One region of the Pseudalkalibacillus sp. NRS-1564 genome, then DNA from elsewhere that is predicted to be linked to it. Evidence: riboswitches for the same ligand, from Rfam matches in the RefSeq annotation. Region 1 holds a riboswitch; each other region holds the start of a gene.

Region 1 (3,419 bases):
CAAAGTCTTCTGATCCGTCGATTCCGTTCTGCATTGTCATCATTGCAAGACCAGCATGTTCAGATAATAAATGACCTAATGTTGCACGAAGATCAGATGCTGGTGTTACGGCTTTTGTGTTCTCGAACTTGTCTGGGAACTGATCAGTAATGGCACCAGAGAATCCTTTAGCCACCATTTGCATGTGAGCAATCGCTTCACGTTCTTTCTCGTAAGCCATCTCATAATCACCTGCTACATAGCTATCAAATGAACCAATCAACTGATTAATGTGAGCTTGAAGTCCTTCAGACAATGTTTCAGCTTGAAGTCGTTCTCCTGTTGCATTTTCCAAGAAATTAGAGAAATCTTCTTTATAACCATCTAAGCTATCTAAAGCTTTTTGTTTTGCATCTTCATCTTCATTACCTGTTGCTTTCACATAGTCAACGAAGAAACCGATATGATTGCTCCAAATTTCATTAAATTCAGCTCCTGCTTCTTCACCATAAACGGATGTAATCGCAGCTGTAAGGTCTTCCGTGTTTTCACTTAAGGCACCAGCAGAAGCTTCAAAATCTGCAGAACCTTCAGCTCCTTTTCTCATTGTTTCTACTGCAAGATAAGCATGCTCACTTAGTAAATGGCCAAGATCAGCACGAAGATCAGCACCTGGTGTTTCTACTGTAGGCTTGTCCATTTGCTGGTCGTGGTCAGAGGCAAATGCTCCAGCAGTTGGTATTAAAAGTGAAAAGCTAAGCGGAACAATTAATAGTCCCTTTTTCCAATCGATCACTTTCTTTTTCATATTCTTGTTCGTATTCATTTTCAAATCCACTCCCCTTAATTTTGATTTACACTTAGCTAACGGAGGGAAGATCCATTTAGATCATTCTTTTTTAAAATTCTTCTCTTTTTTTAATTACCAGAGAATAAAAAGTCAGCAAAACCCACACATACTAAGGTTCTGCTGACTTTCAAGTTTTAACTATTTTTTTATAGATATGATGATATTTAGAATGTGATAATAAACTACCTTTTCCTCAATCAATTCTATATGTGTTAATCACGCCCGCTTTTTTAAGAAAAATTAATCAAACTCTTTTTTCTCCCATTCATCTTCCGGTAGTCCCAAATCCTCTCCAGAAAACCTTTCTTCTTTAAATGGATCGGCATGGTTATGAAATCCGTTTTGTTCCCAAAAACCAGGTTTGTCTTCATTGATAAATTCTATACCTCTGATCCATTTAATACTTTTCCAGAAGTAAAGATGCGGTACAACTAACCTGAGAGGCCATCCGTGTTTTGCCGTTAATTTCTCTCCATCGACTGAGTGGGCAAGAATAACATTATCTCTCATTAAGTCAGTGAGGTGAATATTCGTTGTATAGTTATAGTCACCATGTAGCATAACATGGTTCGTTTTCGGTACTATCCCATATGCGTTCATAAAATCCTTAATCAAAACCCCTTCAAAAGTATTATCAAACCTAGACCACCTTGTGACACAGTGAATATCACACTTTACTTTCTTCTGTGGTAAGGCAAGTATGTCGCTATAGGAAATGATCACTTCCTTATCAATTTCTCCAAATACACTTAGGTTCCATGTCGACATCTCATACACAGGTACATCACCTTCATGTAGAATAGGGAACCTTTCTGTAAGTACTTGCCCCGGTGGCAGACGATCACCATACTTTTCACTTGCATCTGGAACTTTCATTTTGCGAATACGGTCAGCTTTTTTCAAATTCTTCACAACCCGTCTCTCATTTATTGAATCGTCTAAAAAAACTCTTCCTAACTAATAAGGAAGAGTTCGCTTCAGAGCTCTTCCTTATCTCTCAGAGCATAGACTCTGCTGGATTTGGCACCTTGTCTATCAGGTTGCCGGGCATCAAAGGGCCAGTCCCTCCGCCTCTCTCAATAAGGAAATTAAAAATCTAATTTTGATTCATTCTATCGGTCTATTTAGTATTTTGCAATTATTGTTTTAAACGAGGTTTTTCTTCATTTCAACAAATTGAAATTCTCCCCCATTGGTTTGTTGCATAAACAGATGAGTGATTTGAAATCCAGCCCTTTGATACACTTTTATGGCTCGTTTATTAAATTCAGCTACTGCCATTCCAAAGGAAGTTGGACGATACAATTCAACTGCTTTTTGAAGGCCAGCCTCCAAAAAAAGAAAAGCCTTCTCCTTTTCCAACATTATCGGGACACATTCCTAGGCCAATTTCTATATGGTTGTCTTCATGCTCATGAAAACTAAAAAAACCAATAAGATGATCCCTATGGTAGACGCTCCAATAATTTTCATTGCTGGCTGCATCTTCCCGGAACTCTTTTAGATCTTCAAGATCCTCGTCCATATTATAAAATGAGTATAGCCCATCATAGTTCCACGAGATAATTCGCTCGACTTCTTCTTGACTTATTAACTTAAATTGATATACCAATACTCTCCCTCATTTCTGTGTGATTGAAAAGGAAAAGCCCCATGCTGGGAAATGCATGGGGCTCACACTTTATATTTTAAGGGGGCAGGAACCGGGGAAGTCCCTGCAAAAATAGTGTAGCAAGTTCCAAGGGCATGATGATTGATTATGAGTTGTTTTTCACATTCTTTTAATAAATGAAAAGAAGCTGGACAACTATTTATAAACCATGATCGTTTGAAGTTCTCGAAATCCAATGTCTTTATAAATGTATTTCGCGAAGTTAGAGGAATACACATTCAAACGAATTTCCTCATATCCCTGTTCTTTGAAGTTTTCAATACTCGCTTGAACGAGCTGCTTAGAATACCCTTTCCCACGAAACTTTGGAAAAACAAATACATCATAAATGAACCCATGCTTGCTTTCTGTAAAATAATCCGTGTTTTCTCCAAGTAATACCCAGCCAGCAATTTCCCCTTCGTCGCGATAAATGAGGTGGTAACCACCTCGATCAAGAATGGATGATACAATTTCAAGTGCTTTCTCTTCTTTTACGATACCGGGATTTGTCGTTCCTTCATTAACAGATTGAATGGAATTCGACAAAATAAAATCTCTTTCTTCTATCGTCGCTCGTTCGATCACATAGTTTCCCTCCATCATCAAAATCATTCATTACTCGTTTATTCTTGATGCAAGAACCTTATTCCTCCCATAAGTAAGATGCATATTCTTACCAAATTTATTTTTTTGTTAAAGCATAGACGCATGTATCAGTTAGTTTACTGCCATCAATTGAGACATGGTCGTTTCGTAAAATAGCCTCAAGTTGAAACGATTGTTTCTCGGCAATTCGCCGACTTCGCCAATTTGTCGCATTACAACGAATTTCTAGCCTTCTAGCGTTTAGCTCTGAAAAGGCGTAATCTACAATGCCTTGGACCGCTTCAGACATATAGCCTTGACCAGCGTATCTAGAATCAATCCAATAACCGA
Region 2 (3,419 bases), on a different contig from region 1:
TGTTTGGATAATTTAAAAACATGAGCTTTGCTTTTGCAAGAGCACTCTCTGGGATCGCGCTATAATCAGGCAGAAAATCATTTTGTTCAAGTAACGGCATCATTTGCATATCCGCTTCAGCCATCGCAACACCAGACCAATAATCAGGATAGCCAGGATCTGGCACGAGCGCCACGTCACTTTTATTTAACAAACATTGACTGACTTCTACAAGGCCAGCTTTTCCACCAAAAAGGACGGCTACCTCTTTCTCCGGATCAAGCTCAACACCAAACTCTCGCTTATAGAAGTCAGCCGCGGCTTGTTTCAGAAAAGGTTGTCCCTTAAATGGCGGATACTTGTGGTATGCAGGGTTTTCAGCTGCCTGCTGCAAAGACTCGATAATATGCGCAGGCGTCGGCTGGTCAGGATTTCCTTGGCCAAGGTTAATAATGTCATATCCCGCCTCTACATAACGGTTCACTTTTCCAGCAAGCTTCGCAAAAAATTGTTCTGGTAAACGTTTAAGTGCATCTGAAGTTTGAAATTGTTTCAAATGGAATCACATCCTGTTAAAATTTTCGAGAAATTCTAATAAGTTATGTTATCTTGGATACACAACCATGTAAAGGTCAATTTCTAAACATGTAAGGAGGACAAATCAATGAAAAACCTTGCCCTGTTGCAATTTGATATTGCTTTTGGCAATCCAGAAAAGAATTTCTCTAAAGTTGAAGAGCTTGTTTCTAAGGCGGTGAGTGACAAACCAGATATCATCGTTTTACCAGAATTGTGGTCCACAGGTTATGATTTATCTCGTCTTGATGAAATTGGAGATACTGATGCAGAAAAGTCGATTGCTTTTCTATCTCGCCTCGCAAAAAAACGACGTAAATATTGTCGGGGGCTCCATCGCTAAGCATCATAACGGCGAAGTAACGAACACCATGCTTGTGTTCAATCGAGATGGGCAGCTCGTTCATGAGTATAGCAAAGCGCACCTGTTTCGTTTGATGAATGAAGAGAAATTCCTCGTTTCTGGAAATGAAAAAAGTCATTTCACACTTGAAGAACTCCCATGTGCCGGGTTCATTTGTTATGATATTCGCTTTCCTGAGTGGCTTCGCCTTCATGCAGTTGAAGGTGCCCAAGTATTGTTCGTACCAGCAGAATGGCCAAAGCAACGCACCGATCATTGGCGAGCATTACTTATCAGTCGCGCGATTGAAAATCAGTGCTACGTGATTGCTTGTAATCGTGTCGGGGCAGATCCTGATAATACGTTTGGAGGACACTCATTGATCATTGATCCGTGGGGAACAATTATCGCAGAAGCAGGAGAAGAAGAAGTTATTTTAACAGGTTCTATTGACGAAGAGGAAATGTCATCAATCCGGAGTCGCATTCCTATCTTTGAAGATCGACGTCCAGATATTTATAAATAATATTCAAAATATTATTGACAAACATGTTCCTTTCTCTGTAACATACATTTCAAGCGAAAAAATTGTAAAATAATTTCATAAACTTTCTCTTATCAAGAGCAGGCTGAGGGATTTGGCCCTATGACGCCCAGCAACCGACCTATTTTTAAGTCCAGATGAATCCATGACTTAAATGGCACGGTGCTACTTCCAACAGGATGATATTCATTCTGGAAGATAAGAGGTGTGAAGTATCTCTGTCTTCAAGCCTCTTTCTTCGGAAAGAGGCTTTTTTTATGCCGAAATTCCGATCTTCATGCAATACAACAACCATAAATAGTTGAAAGGGGAATTTTACATGGGTATTCAGATCACTTCAGGGTACACACCGTTTACAAGCGAAACAGTTGTGCAATTTTTAGAGCATCACGAGCTTTTGGATCGCACCGCTCCCGTTCATGTAAAGGAAATTGGCGATGGCAATTTAAATTATGTCTTTCATGTTCAACACAAGAAAACAGGACAATCCTGGATCGTCAAACAAGCCTTGCCTTATGCCAAAGTAGTTGGCGAATCCTGGCCGCTTACACTTGATCGGTCCAGAATTGAAAGCGAGGCGCTCAAGCAAGCTCACTCGCTCGTTCCTGACTTTTCTCCAATCGTTTATTTGCATGACGCTGAAAAAGCCGCAACGGTTATGGAAGATTTATCAACGCACACTATTTTACGCAAAGGACTTATTGAAGGACGTATATATCCTGAACTTGCAAGAAACGTCGGTACCTACCTCGCTCATACGCTCTTTTTCACTTCTGACTACGGTCTTGGTTCGGCAAATAAGAAAGAGCTTGCCAAACGGTTTAGTAATCCAGACTTATGTGGCATAACAGAAACCCTCGTATTTTCAGATCCTTTCTACAATGCCGAAAGCAATGCCTTTACAGAAGAGCTTCGAGCAGATGTTGAATCGCTGTGGGAAGATGACGATTTCCTCACTGAAGTGGCCTCCCTCAAACACTCTTTTTTAACAAAAGGAGAAGCTTTGATACATGGGGACTTACATACAGGTAGCCTGTTTGTTACGGAAAGCTCAACCAAAATAATCGATCCAGAATTTGCTTTCTATGGGCCAGCTGGTTTTGATGTCGGTGCTTTTATCGCCAATATTGCGCTTAGTATCCTGTCGCAGGAGGCCCATAGATCAGAAGAAGAGAAAGAAGGATACCTCGCTTATTTATTTGGCGTCACTACCGAGGTTTGGAACGTATTTGAATCTACTTTCCGATCATTATGGGACGACCATCTCTCAGAAGATAATCGTTATTCGAGAGGATACCTAGACGCTCTTCTACAATCTATTTTTGTCGATAGCATTGGATTTTCCGGCTGTAAAATCATCCGAAGAACGATTGGACTTGCTCATGTAGAAGAGATCGAGACGATCAGTGATCCAAGAGTAAAACTCGCTGTGGAAAAAAAGGCGCTTACCCTTGGAAAAAAACTTATTTTAGACCGAAAAAGCATCACTTCGATTGAACAATACATTAAAGCAATCAAGGAGGTCATTTAAATGACTGTTATCTCATCACTCCAGTGGAAAGGTGATCATCTCTTACTCCTCGATCAACGGCATCTTCCACAACAAGAGATCTACCTTAAGCAAACGGCAATCGAGGATGTCTGGAATAGCATTTCTGCCCTTGTGGTCCGCGGAGCACCAGCCATTGGAATCGCCGCAGCGTATGGTCTTGTTCTTTGGAGTCAGCATGTTCAAACAAACGAAGCAATAGCGTTCAAAACAGCGCTAGTCAACCAAGGAAAATATCTTGCCTCCTCTCGTCCCACTGCAGTTAATCTCTCTTGGGCGATCGATCGCATCATCCGAGCTAGCTTTTCCTTACCAACAGTTCAAAAAATGAAAGAAGCTATTCTGCACGAAGCACTTACTATCCATAAAGAGGATGAACTTGTCTGTCAGCGTATCGGAGAACATGGTCTGAAGCTATTAAATAATGG
Region 3 (3,419 bases), on a different contig from region 1:
GCTTAGAAAGGAGAAAAAAATGATTCTTACTGTATTTGGGATTAACGAAATCGGCTTAACTGCACCTTCTATCTTCGCAACACATGGTCACAACTTGTACGCGCTAGATGAAATGCGAAAAATAGCAAATACGTATGATCTCATTTACTGCTCCATTGTTCAACCAAACATACACAAAGGTTTGGGCTCGATTTCTGTTCAATAAAGACGTTTAGTGTAACTTTCTTTCAACGATTCAATCACTTTTTCTTCGCCTATTTTTGCATGATCAGATAGCATTCTGGCAGCTGGGGCGAGCCCCTCAGTACTCGGCCATCGTTCAGGTTCAAAAAGATATGATCGTTTAAAGGCTTTGGCACAATGAATGTAGCATTCCTTTACTTCTACTCCAATACCTAACAAAGGCGTTTTCCCCTTATATTCACACTGCTCTAGCAGCGTTTTATCTTTTACAATCAAGGCCTTCCCATTAATACGCAACGCTTCTTCTCGGCCGGGAATCATCAGCAGCAAACCGATATTTGGGTTTTCTAATAAATTGATCAATGAGTCCATTCGTTTATTTCCCGGTCTTTCCGGTATCAATAAATGATGATTATCTAGAACCTGAATAAACCCCGGTGCATCGCCTCTTGGCGAAACATCACCACCCGTACTTGATTGGGTGGCAATCGTAATAAATGGTGTACGGCATATGAACTCTTTACAGTGTTTATCAAGAAAAGATATGACTTTGTTTGCAGCCAATTTACTCGGTATTCCTGCCATGTCTTTTAGTTCATTCACATCGGTCACGGTTTCTCCGAATATACTAGTATTCACACATTACACTCCTCCATTTTTTCTTCCATTTTATCACAACACCCATCTATTTTATGATAATTCAATACAATATAACGGATGTCAAAAAGGATGATAGAGCAAAAAAAAGAAGCCAAAATATTTTTGGCTTCTTAGAAATTAATTAAATTCCGGCACCCTGTTTAAGGGATTCTGCACGATCTGTTTGTTCCCATGGAAGGTCAATATCAGTACGTCCAAAATGTCCATACGCAGCTGTTTGCTTATAAATGGGACGTCTAAGATCAAGCATCTTTATAATGCCTGCTGGACGAAGATCGAAGTTCTCTCTTACTAGCTCTACAAGACTTTCCTCAGACACTTTTCCTGTGCCAAATGTATCAATAGCAATTGATACTGGCTGAGCAACCCCAATAGCGTAAGCAAGTTGAACTTCACAACGATCTGTTAGACCCGCTGCCACAAGGTTCTTAGCAACATAACGAGCAGCATATGCCGCAGAACGGTCTACTTTCGTAGCATCCTTACCTGAGAAAGCACCGCCACCGTGACGCGCATAACCGCCGTAAGTATCAACAATGATTTTTCTTCCTGTTAAACCTGCGTCACCCTGCGGTCCACCGATAACAAAGCGTCCTGTTGGGTTGATGAAGTATTTTGTTTCTTCATCAATTAATTCAGCAGGAACAACCGGCTTCACAACGTGTTCTTTGATGTTACGTTGAATTTGTTCAAGTGAAATTTCAGGATGATGCTGTGTAGAAACAACAATGGTATCAACGCGAACCGGCTTACCAGCTTCATCGTATTTCACTGTTACTTGTGTTTTACCATCAGGACGAAGATAAGGAAGAATTTCTTCTTTTCTTACTTCACTCAAACGACGCGCTAGTTTATGCGCAAGAGAAATCGGAAGCGGCATTAATTCCGCTGTTTCATTACAAGCGTAACCAAACATAAGCCCCTGGTCACCTGCACCAATTGCATCGATTTCATCATCTGACATCGTACCTTCACGTGCTTCAAGAGCAACGTTTACACCTGCAGCGATGTCTGCAGACTGTTCATCAATAGATGAAAGAACAGCACATGTTTCAGCATCAAATCCGTATTTCGCACGTGTATAGCCGATCGTTTGAATCGTCTCACGAACCACTTTCGGAATATCAACATAGTGTGATGTTGTAATTTCACCGGAAACTAGAACAAGACCAGTTGTTACTGTAGTTTCACAGGCAACGCGCGCATTTGGATCATGCGCAAGAATATCATCCAGAATGGCATCGGAAATCTGATCTGAAATTTTATCAGGATGCCCCTCTGTTACTGACTCAGAAGTAAACAAACGACGATTACTCACTCAAGTACCTCCTTAAGGATTGGATCCTATCTAATTATGTTGTAATGGATACGGTACTCATTTCCCTATTACCCTGTGCCGAAACGAGAGAACGAATTCAATTTCTTATCGTCTTACCTTTTTTTATAGCGTCATCAATCTCAACGACATTAAAAAAGCCCTTCCCTACATTCAGAGGGAAAAGGAGCTGATATCTCATGCCTTTCGCCTCTTATCTTCCAAGACTATCGTCTTGCAGGTTAGCACCTTAATCCTGTTGTATAGGAGTTGGTTGCTGAGCTTCATCGGGCCTGTCCCTCCGCCTGCTCGGGATAAGAGTATCCATTCTCGACATATAATAACGCACATGAAAGGATGTGTCAATGAAGAAAAGCGGAAGCGCCCGTTTAGCTTCGACAAGCGCTGGAGCCCTACAAAAAGAACACGGGCTTTGTGTTCGAATTCAAGGGCGAAGCGACCGAACCACTACCCTAATCCTTACCCATAAAATAATCACTTCCTATATAATGGCGACAGGATTTCAACCTAAAGAAATAGTCATTCACCCATTTTTCACTTTTTATGCAAAAAATACATAGATTAGTATAGAATAATTGAATGAATGTGTTATACTATTTTTGAGTTAAACAAGTCAATCAACGAAATCTTTAAAAAAGGATGGGTTTAACGTATGAAAACAGCTTCCTTCTCCTCACCGTTATTGGATGCGATATTAAATAAGAATAATCCACATGTGAATTTATCAGTGTCTGAACTGGTTGAACATTCACTATTTAAAAACGAAGGGCAACTATCAGCTACAGGAGCTCTTCGCGTAGAAACCGGAAAATATACAGGACGTTCTCCTGGGGACAAGTTCATTGTAAAGGAAGATTCCGTAAAGAACAAAGTGAACTGGGAAACAAACCAACCTATTTCCGAAAAAAGTTTTGAAAACCTTTACACAAAGGTGTTGAACTATCTCGGTGAGAAAAAGGGACTTTATGTGTTTAAAGGATTTGCTGGTGCTGACCAGTCATCAAGACTACCCATTCAGGTTATTAATGAATATGCCTGGCATAACCTTTTCGCCCACCAGCTGTTCATCTGTCCGAATGAATCAGAGTTAAAAGAACATGACGCTGAATTCACTGTCATTTCTGCACCTGGTTTTCAAGCTGATCCAGAAGTGGATGGCACAAATTCAGAAACATTTATTATTATCTCCTTTGAGAAACGAACCGTCTTAATTGGTGGAACAGAATATGCTGGAGAAATT
Region 4 (3,419 bases), on a different contig from region 1:
CGGCGCTACGCCAGTGCCTGCGCCTGTCATAATGATAGGGGTGTCAGGATGATCCGGAAGTCTAAAGTTTTGATTTCGCTGCACAAATATTGGGAGTGTATCCCCCGCTTGTGAGCGCTCTGCGCATTGGCCAGAGCATACGCCCGTACGAGCTCGACCATGTGCATCATACCTTAGTGCCCCAATTGTGAGATGAACTTCATCTGGATTTGCGTTTGAACTGCTTGCGATCGAATAAAGACGAACCGGAATTTTGCGCAGAACGTTTACAAACTCCTGTGCCGAGACGGTCCACGGTCCGTAGTCCTTCACCAAATCAATTAAATCTCTACCGTAAAGGTATGTTCTTAGTTCTTCGCCTTCCGCTTCAACCATGCGCTTAAGCTCAAAACTTGATGTCAGCTCTGCAATCTTCTTGAGCAATGGCTTTGTGAGACTCGTAATCTCATATGTTTTCGTTAAAGCTTCTTCAAGTGGCTGAACGTCACCCTTTTTGTTCACCGTAACCTGTTCTTCTCGCTTCCAGTTCATTTCATCGATTAGCTGACGGACAAGAGCAGTATCATTCTCCGGGTAAATACCAAGGCTATCACCCGGCTCATATTCAAGGTTCGATCCTTCAAGATCAAGCTCAATGTGCCGTGTTTCTTTATTCGATCCACGTCCATTCAAATTAACATTCTCAAGAATTTCGGCTTTGAATGGATTCGTTCTGGAATACGTCTGATTCGACTCATCAGGTTTTGTTTCAGAAGTCGATTCTCTCGTAGACTGATCTTCTTTCAATACTCCCGTCACGCCTTCGAACCACTCTTCTGCAGGCTCTTCGAAATCAAGATCACAATCTACACGAGGATAGAGCCTTGTTGCACCTAATTCTTCAAAGCGCTTGTCAAAATCTTTCCCGGTTTGGCAGAAAAATTCATAGGAGCTATCACCAAGTGATAAGACTGAGAATCTGAGACCATCTAATTCAGGGGCTCTCTTACTTTGAACAAAGTCATGGAAGCTTAACGCATTATCAGGAGGATCGCCATCTCCATGGGTGCTTGTAATCAATAATAAATCTTCTACTTTTTTAAGCGACTTTGGCTTAAAATCATCAAGCGATGAAAGGGTAACGTTGTATTTCTCGTTTTCCAATCGCTCAAAGAAAGATTCCGCTAGTGACTGACAATTGCCAGTATGTGAGCCATAGAGAATCGTAAGCTCACGTGTTTTTGCTTCTTGTTTAGAGAATGCTTCTGAAGCAGAAACACCTTGAGCAATCGTCTCAGTAGCTGCCGCAGCTTCAGAGCTACCTGGTACGGAAAGGTATCCGCTCAGCCATATTTTCTGCGTCTCATTTAATGTTGGTAAGAGACGATTTAAAAGCTCCGTTTGTTCTTTGTCAAAAGGGCTATTCACAACCTGTAACTGCAATACAATCCACCTCACAATACTAAAATTTAATTCAATGTAATGAAAGTAGTTTACTCGGAATTAATAGCAAATAAATTCGTCTGCATTCCCCCTAACCCATTCAACACAAAAAACCTCTCTTCTCAAAACATAAGAAGAAAGGTTTGTAAGTACGAAGCCAGTCTTCTTATCTTTCAGGATAAACCTGCTGGATTTGGCACAGTATGAGATGAAGGATCATCTCATCGGTTGCCGAAGCTTCATAGGGCCAGTCCCTCCACCTCTCTTGATAAGAAATGTTGCTATCAAATTGTAAATGACAATGATTGGTTCAAATGTTATCTCGTGATCGAATAAAAGTCAATATATTATTAGAAAATTATCATCATTCAATTAACTAAATGGCGATAACACCAGCAATCTTCATGAAAAATAATCCAAATGATTCAGGTCTTTTATCCCTGCCGTTGCCCCTCTTGTATCCTATTCCGCATGCGCATGAAATCAATCGTATTCGCCATGACAAGAGATAGAATCATAAGAATCATCAACCAACTGTAGTCAAAAGGCAGCACCAACAAGAGAAAGGCCATGAAAGAAAAAACGCAGGAGCGAATGACATGATCTTTAAATGTGACGTTAACTTTTTTCCCACGTTTCCATTTCAACAAGTTCACCGCAATACCAAATATCGATAGAAGCATGCATATGACATACGCCCAGAGTGGAAGGTCGTAATCCACTATAAAAATGGTAGACGATAGAAACAGCGTCAATACCGTATATCGAATCGCAATTTCTTTATGAGTTAGCGAATCAAAATCCTTCAATACATACCTCCTTTTGACGATGAACGAATTTGGGCATTTTTGAGATACACGGTCCTTATGCAGATGGATAAGCTGGCTTCATCTCATTTGAATTCACCTGAACCCAAGGTCGCTCTCTGTTCCACGTCACTTCTAAAGGGACGCCCATACTTTTACTAAGATGTTCAGCTGTTAACACATCTTTCTTCTTGCCATTCACTGCAATTCGACCATTTTCCATAATCATGGCGTGAGTGAATACGGGACAAATCTCTTCAATATGATGAGTGATATACAATATGGTTGGACCATCTTCCTCTTTTCCAAGTCGTTCAACCTGAGCTAATAACTGTTCGCGTGAATATAGATCAAGTCCGTTGCACGGTTCATCTAGAATAAGAAGCTTTGGCGAAGACATCAAAGCTCTCGCTATCAGGACTTTCTGCTTCTCACCTTGAGAGCAAATTCGAAAAGGTTTACCGCGTAAATGAGCAATCCCCCATTCCTGCATCATCTTCATCGCTTGCGATTCTTCCTGTTCCGTCACCTGCTCCTGCATCGGCGAGATACGCTCAGTGAAAGCGTTGCTCACCCAGCCAATAGATTTTCTAAGCTCATTCAAATCAGTTTTCCCAAGACGATGCCCCAATACTTCAACGACGGGATCATAGCGAAGCAGTGGCCAGATCGAGCCGTGAATTAACTGAAGTAGTGTCGTTTTACCTGATCCATTTAATCCGATAATGGCCTGATGCTGTCCTTTCTCTACGGAAAAAGAAATATCGGATAAAATCATCTGTTTCTCACGTGTGTAATAAGCATTTTCTACATGAATGATTGCCATACATCCCACTCCGTTCTTTGAAGAAAGTCATTCCAACTAGCGCTTTTTACATCGTATACCCGTTAGCAAATTCTTGAATCACTTCAAGCTCCTCTTCGCGTGAGTCTCTGCCAACATTATGCTCATACAACTTTTGCATACGTGTAACATCACCATTGCACTCCTCAGTAATAGAAGCAACAGCACGTAAAAGGTTCACTTCGTTCTTAAAATCCTCCTTAGAGATTGCCTCCCCGTGTGATAAGATGAACCATTCTGCCTCAAAGCTTTCTAATTGATCAAGCAGTCGATTTGTTGTGTTAACAGTGTAGTTGACTTTTTCTGAAAAAATATCAGGATAAAAGCAGTCTCCAAGAAAAAGGATT

What was found. Region 1 has a riboswitch for S-adenosylmethionine ahead of ACIFPW_RS17030 (sulfite oxidase-like oxidoreductase). Riboswitches for the same ligand answer to the same signal wherever they lie in the genome.
Region 2: linked by a shared signal. The riboswitch ahead of mtnK (S-methyl-5-thioribose kinase) and the one ahead of ACIFPW_RS17030 (sulfite oxidase-like oxidoreductase) in region 1 are both predicted to bind S-adenosylmethionine.
Region 3: linked by a shared signal. The riboswitch ahead of metK (methionine adenosyltransferase) and the one ahead of ACIFPW_RS17030 (sulfite oxidase-like oxidoreductase) in region 1 are both predicted to bind S-adenosylmethionine.
Region 4: linked by a shared signal. The riboswitch ahead of ACIFPW_RS00930 (assimilatory sulfite reductase (NADPH) flavoprotein subunit) and the one ahead of ACIFPW_RS17030 (sulfite oxidase-like oxidoreductase) in region 1 are both predicted to bind S-adenosylmethionine.

What each region holds. Positions count from the first base shown of each region.
Region 1 covers NZ_JBITPM010000038.1:35,433-38,851, reverse strand. Annotated here, with positions in the region: gene ACIFPW_RS17035 (copper amine oxidase) at 1-805, opposite strand, end outside; gene ACIFPW_RS17030 (sulfite oxidase-like oxidoreductase) at 1,070-1,732, opposite strand; SAM riboswitch class I at 1,817-1,915, opposite strand; gene ACIFPW_RS17025 (hypothetical protein) at 1,976-2,164, opposite strand; gene ACIFPW_RS17020 (GNAT family N-acetyltransferase) at 2,136-2,441, opposite strand; gene ACIFPW_RS17015 (GNAT family N-acetyltransferase) at 2,637-3,068, opposite strand; gene ACIFPW_RS17010 (GNAT family N-acetyltransferase) at 3,166-3,419, opposite strand, start outside.
Region 2 covers NZ_JBITPM010000044.1:11,577-14,995, forward strand. Annotated here, with positions in the region: gene ACIFPW_RS19580 (pyridoxal phosphate-dependent aminotransferase) at 1-535, opposite strand, end outside; partial or broken gene ACIFPW_RS19585 (carbon-nitrogen family hydrolase) at 644-1,424, shown strand; SAM riboswitch class I at 1,511-1,647, shown strand; gene mtnK (S-methyl-5-thioribose kinase) at 1,762-2,973, shown strand; gene mtnA (S-methyl-5-thioribose-1-phosphate isomerase) at 2,974-3,419, shown strand, end outside.
Region 3 covers NZ_JBITPM010000037.1:62,467-65,885, forward strand. Annotated here, with positions in the region: gene ACIFPW_RS16725 (glycosyltransferase family 4 protein) at 1-6, shown strand, start outside; gene ACIFPW_RS16730 (hypothetical protein) at 20-205, shown strand; gene ACIFPW_RS16735 (MSMEG_1061 family FMN-dependent PPOX-type flavoprotein) at 199-822, opposite strand; gene metK (methionine adenosyltransferase) at 965-2,161, opposite strand; SAM riboswitch class I at 2,370-2,479, opposite strand; gene pckA (phosphoenolpyruvate carboxykinase (ATP)) at 2,832-3,419, shown strand, end outside.
Region 4 covers NZ_JBITPM010000002.1:106,519-109,937, reverse strand. Annotated here, with positions in the region: gene ACIFPW_RS00930 (assimilatory sulfite reductase (NADPH) flavoprotein subunit) at 1-1,422, opposite strand, end outside; SAM riboswitch class I at 1,586-1,697, opposite strand; gene ACIFPW_RS00925 (hypothetical protein) at 1,857-2,231, opposite strand; gene ACIFPW_RS00920 (ABC transporter ATP-binding protein) at 2,287-3,054, opposite strand; gene ACIFPW_RS00915 (MBL fold metallo-hydrolase) at 3,101-3,419, opposite strand, start outside.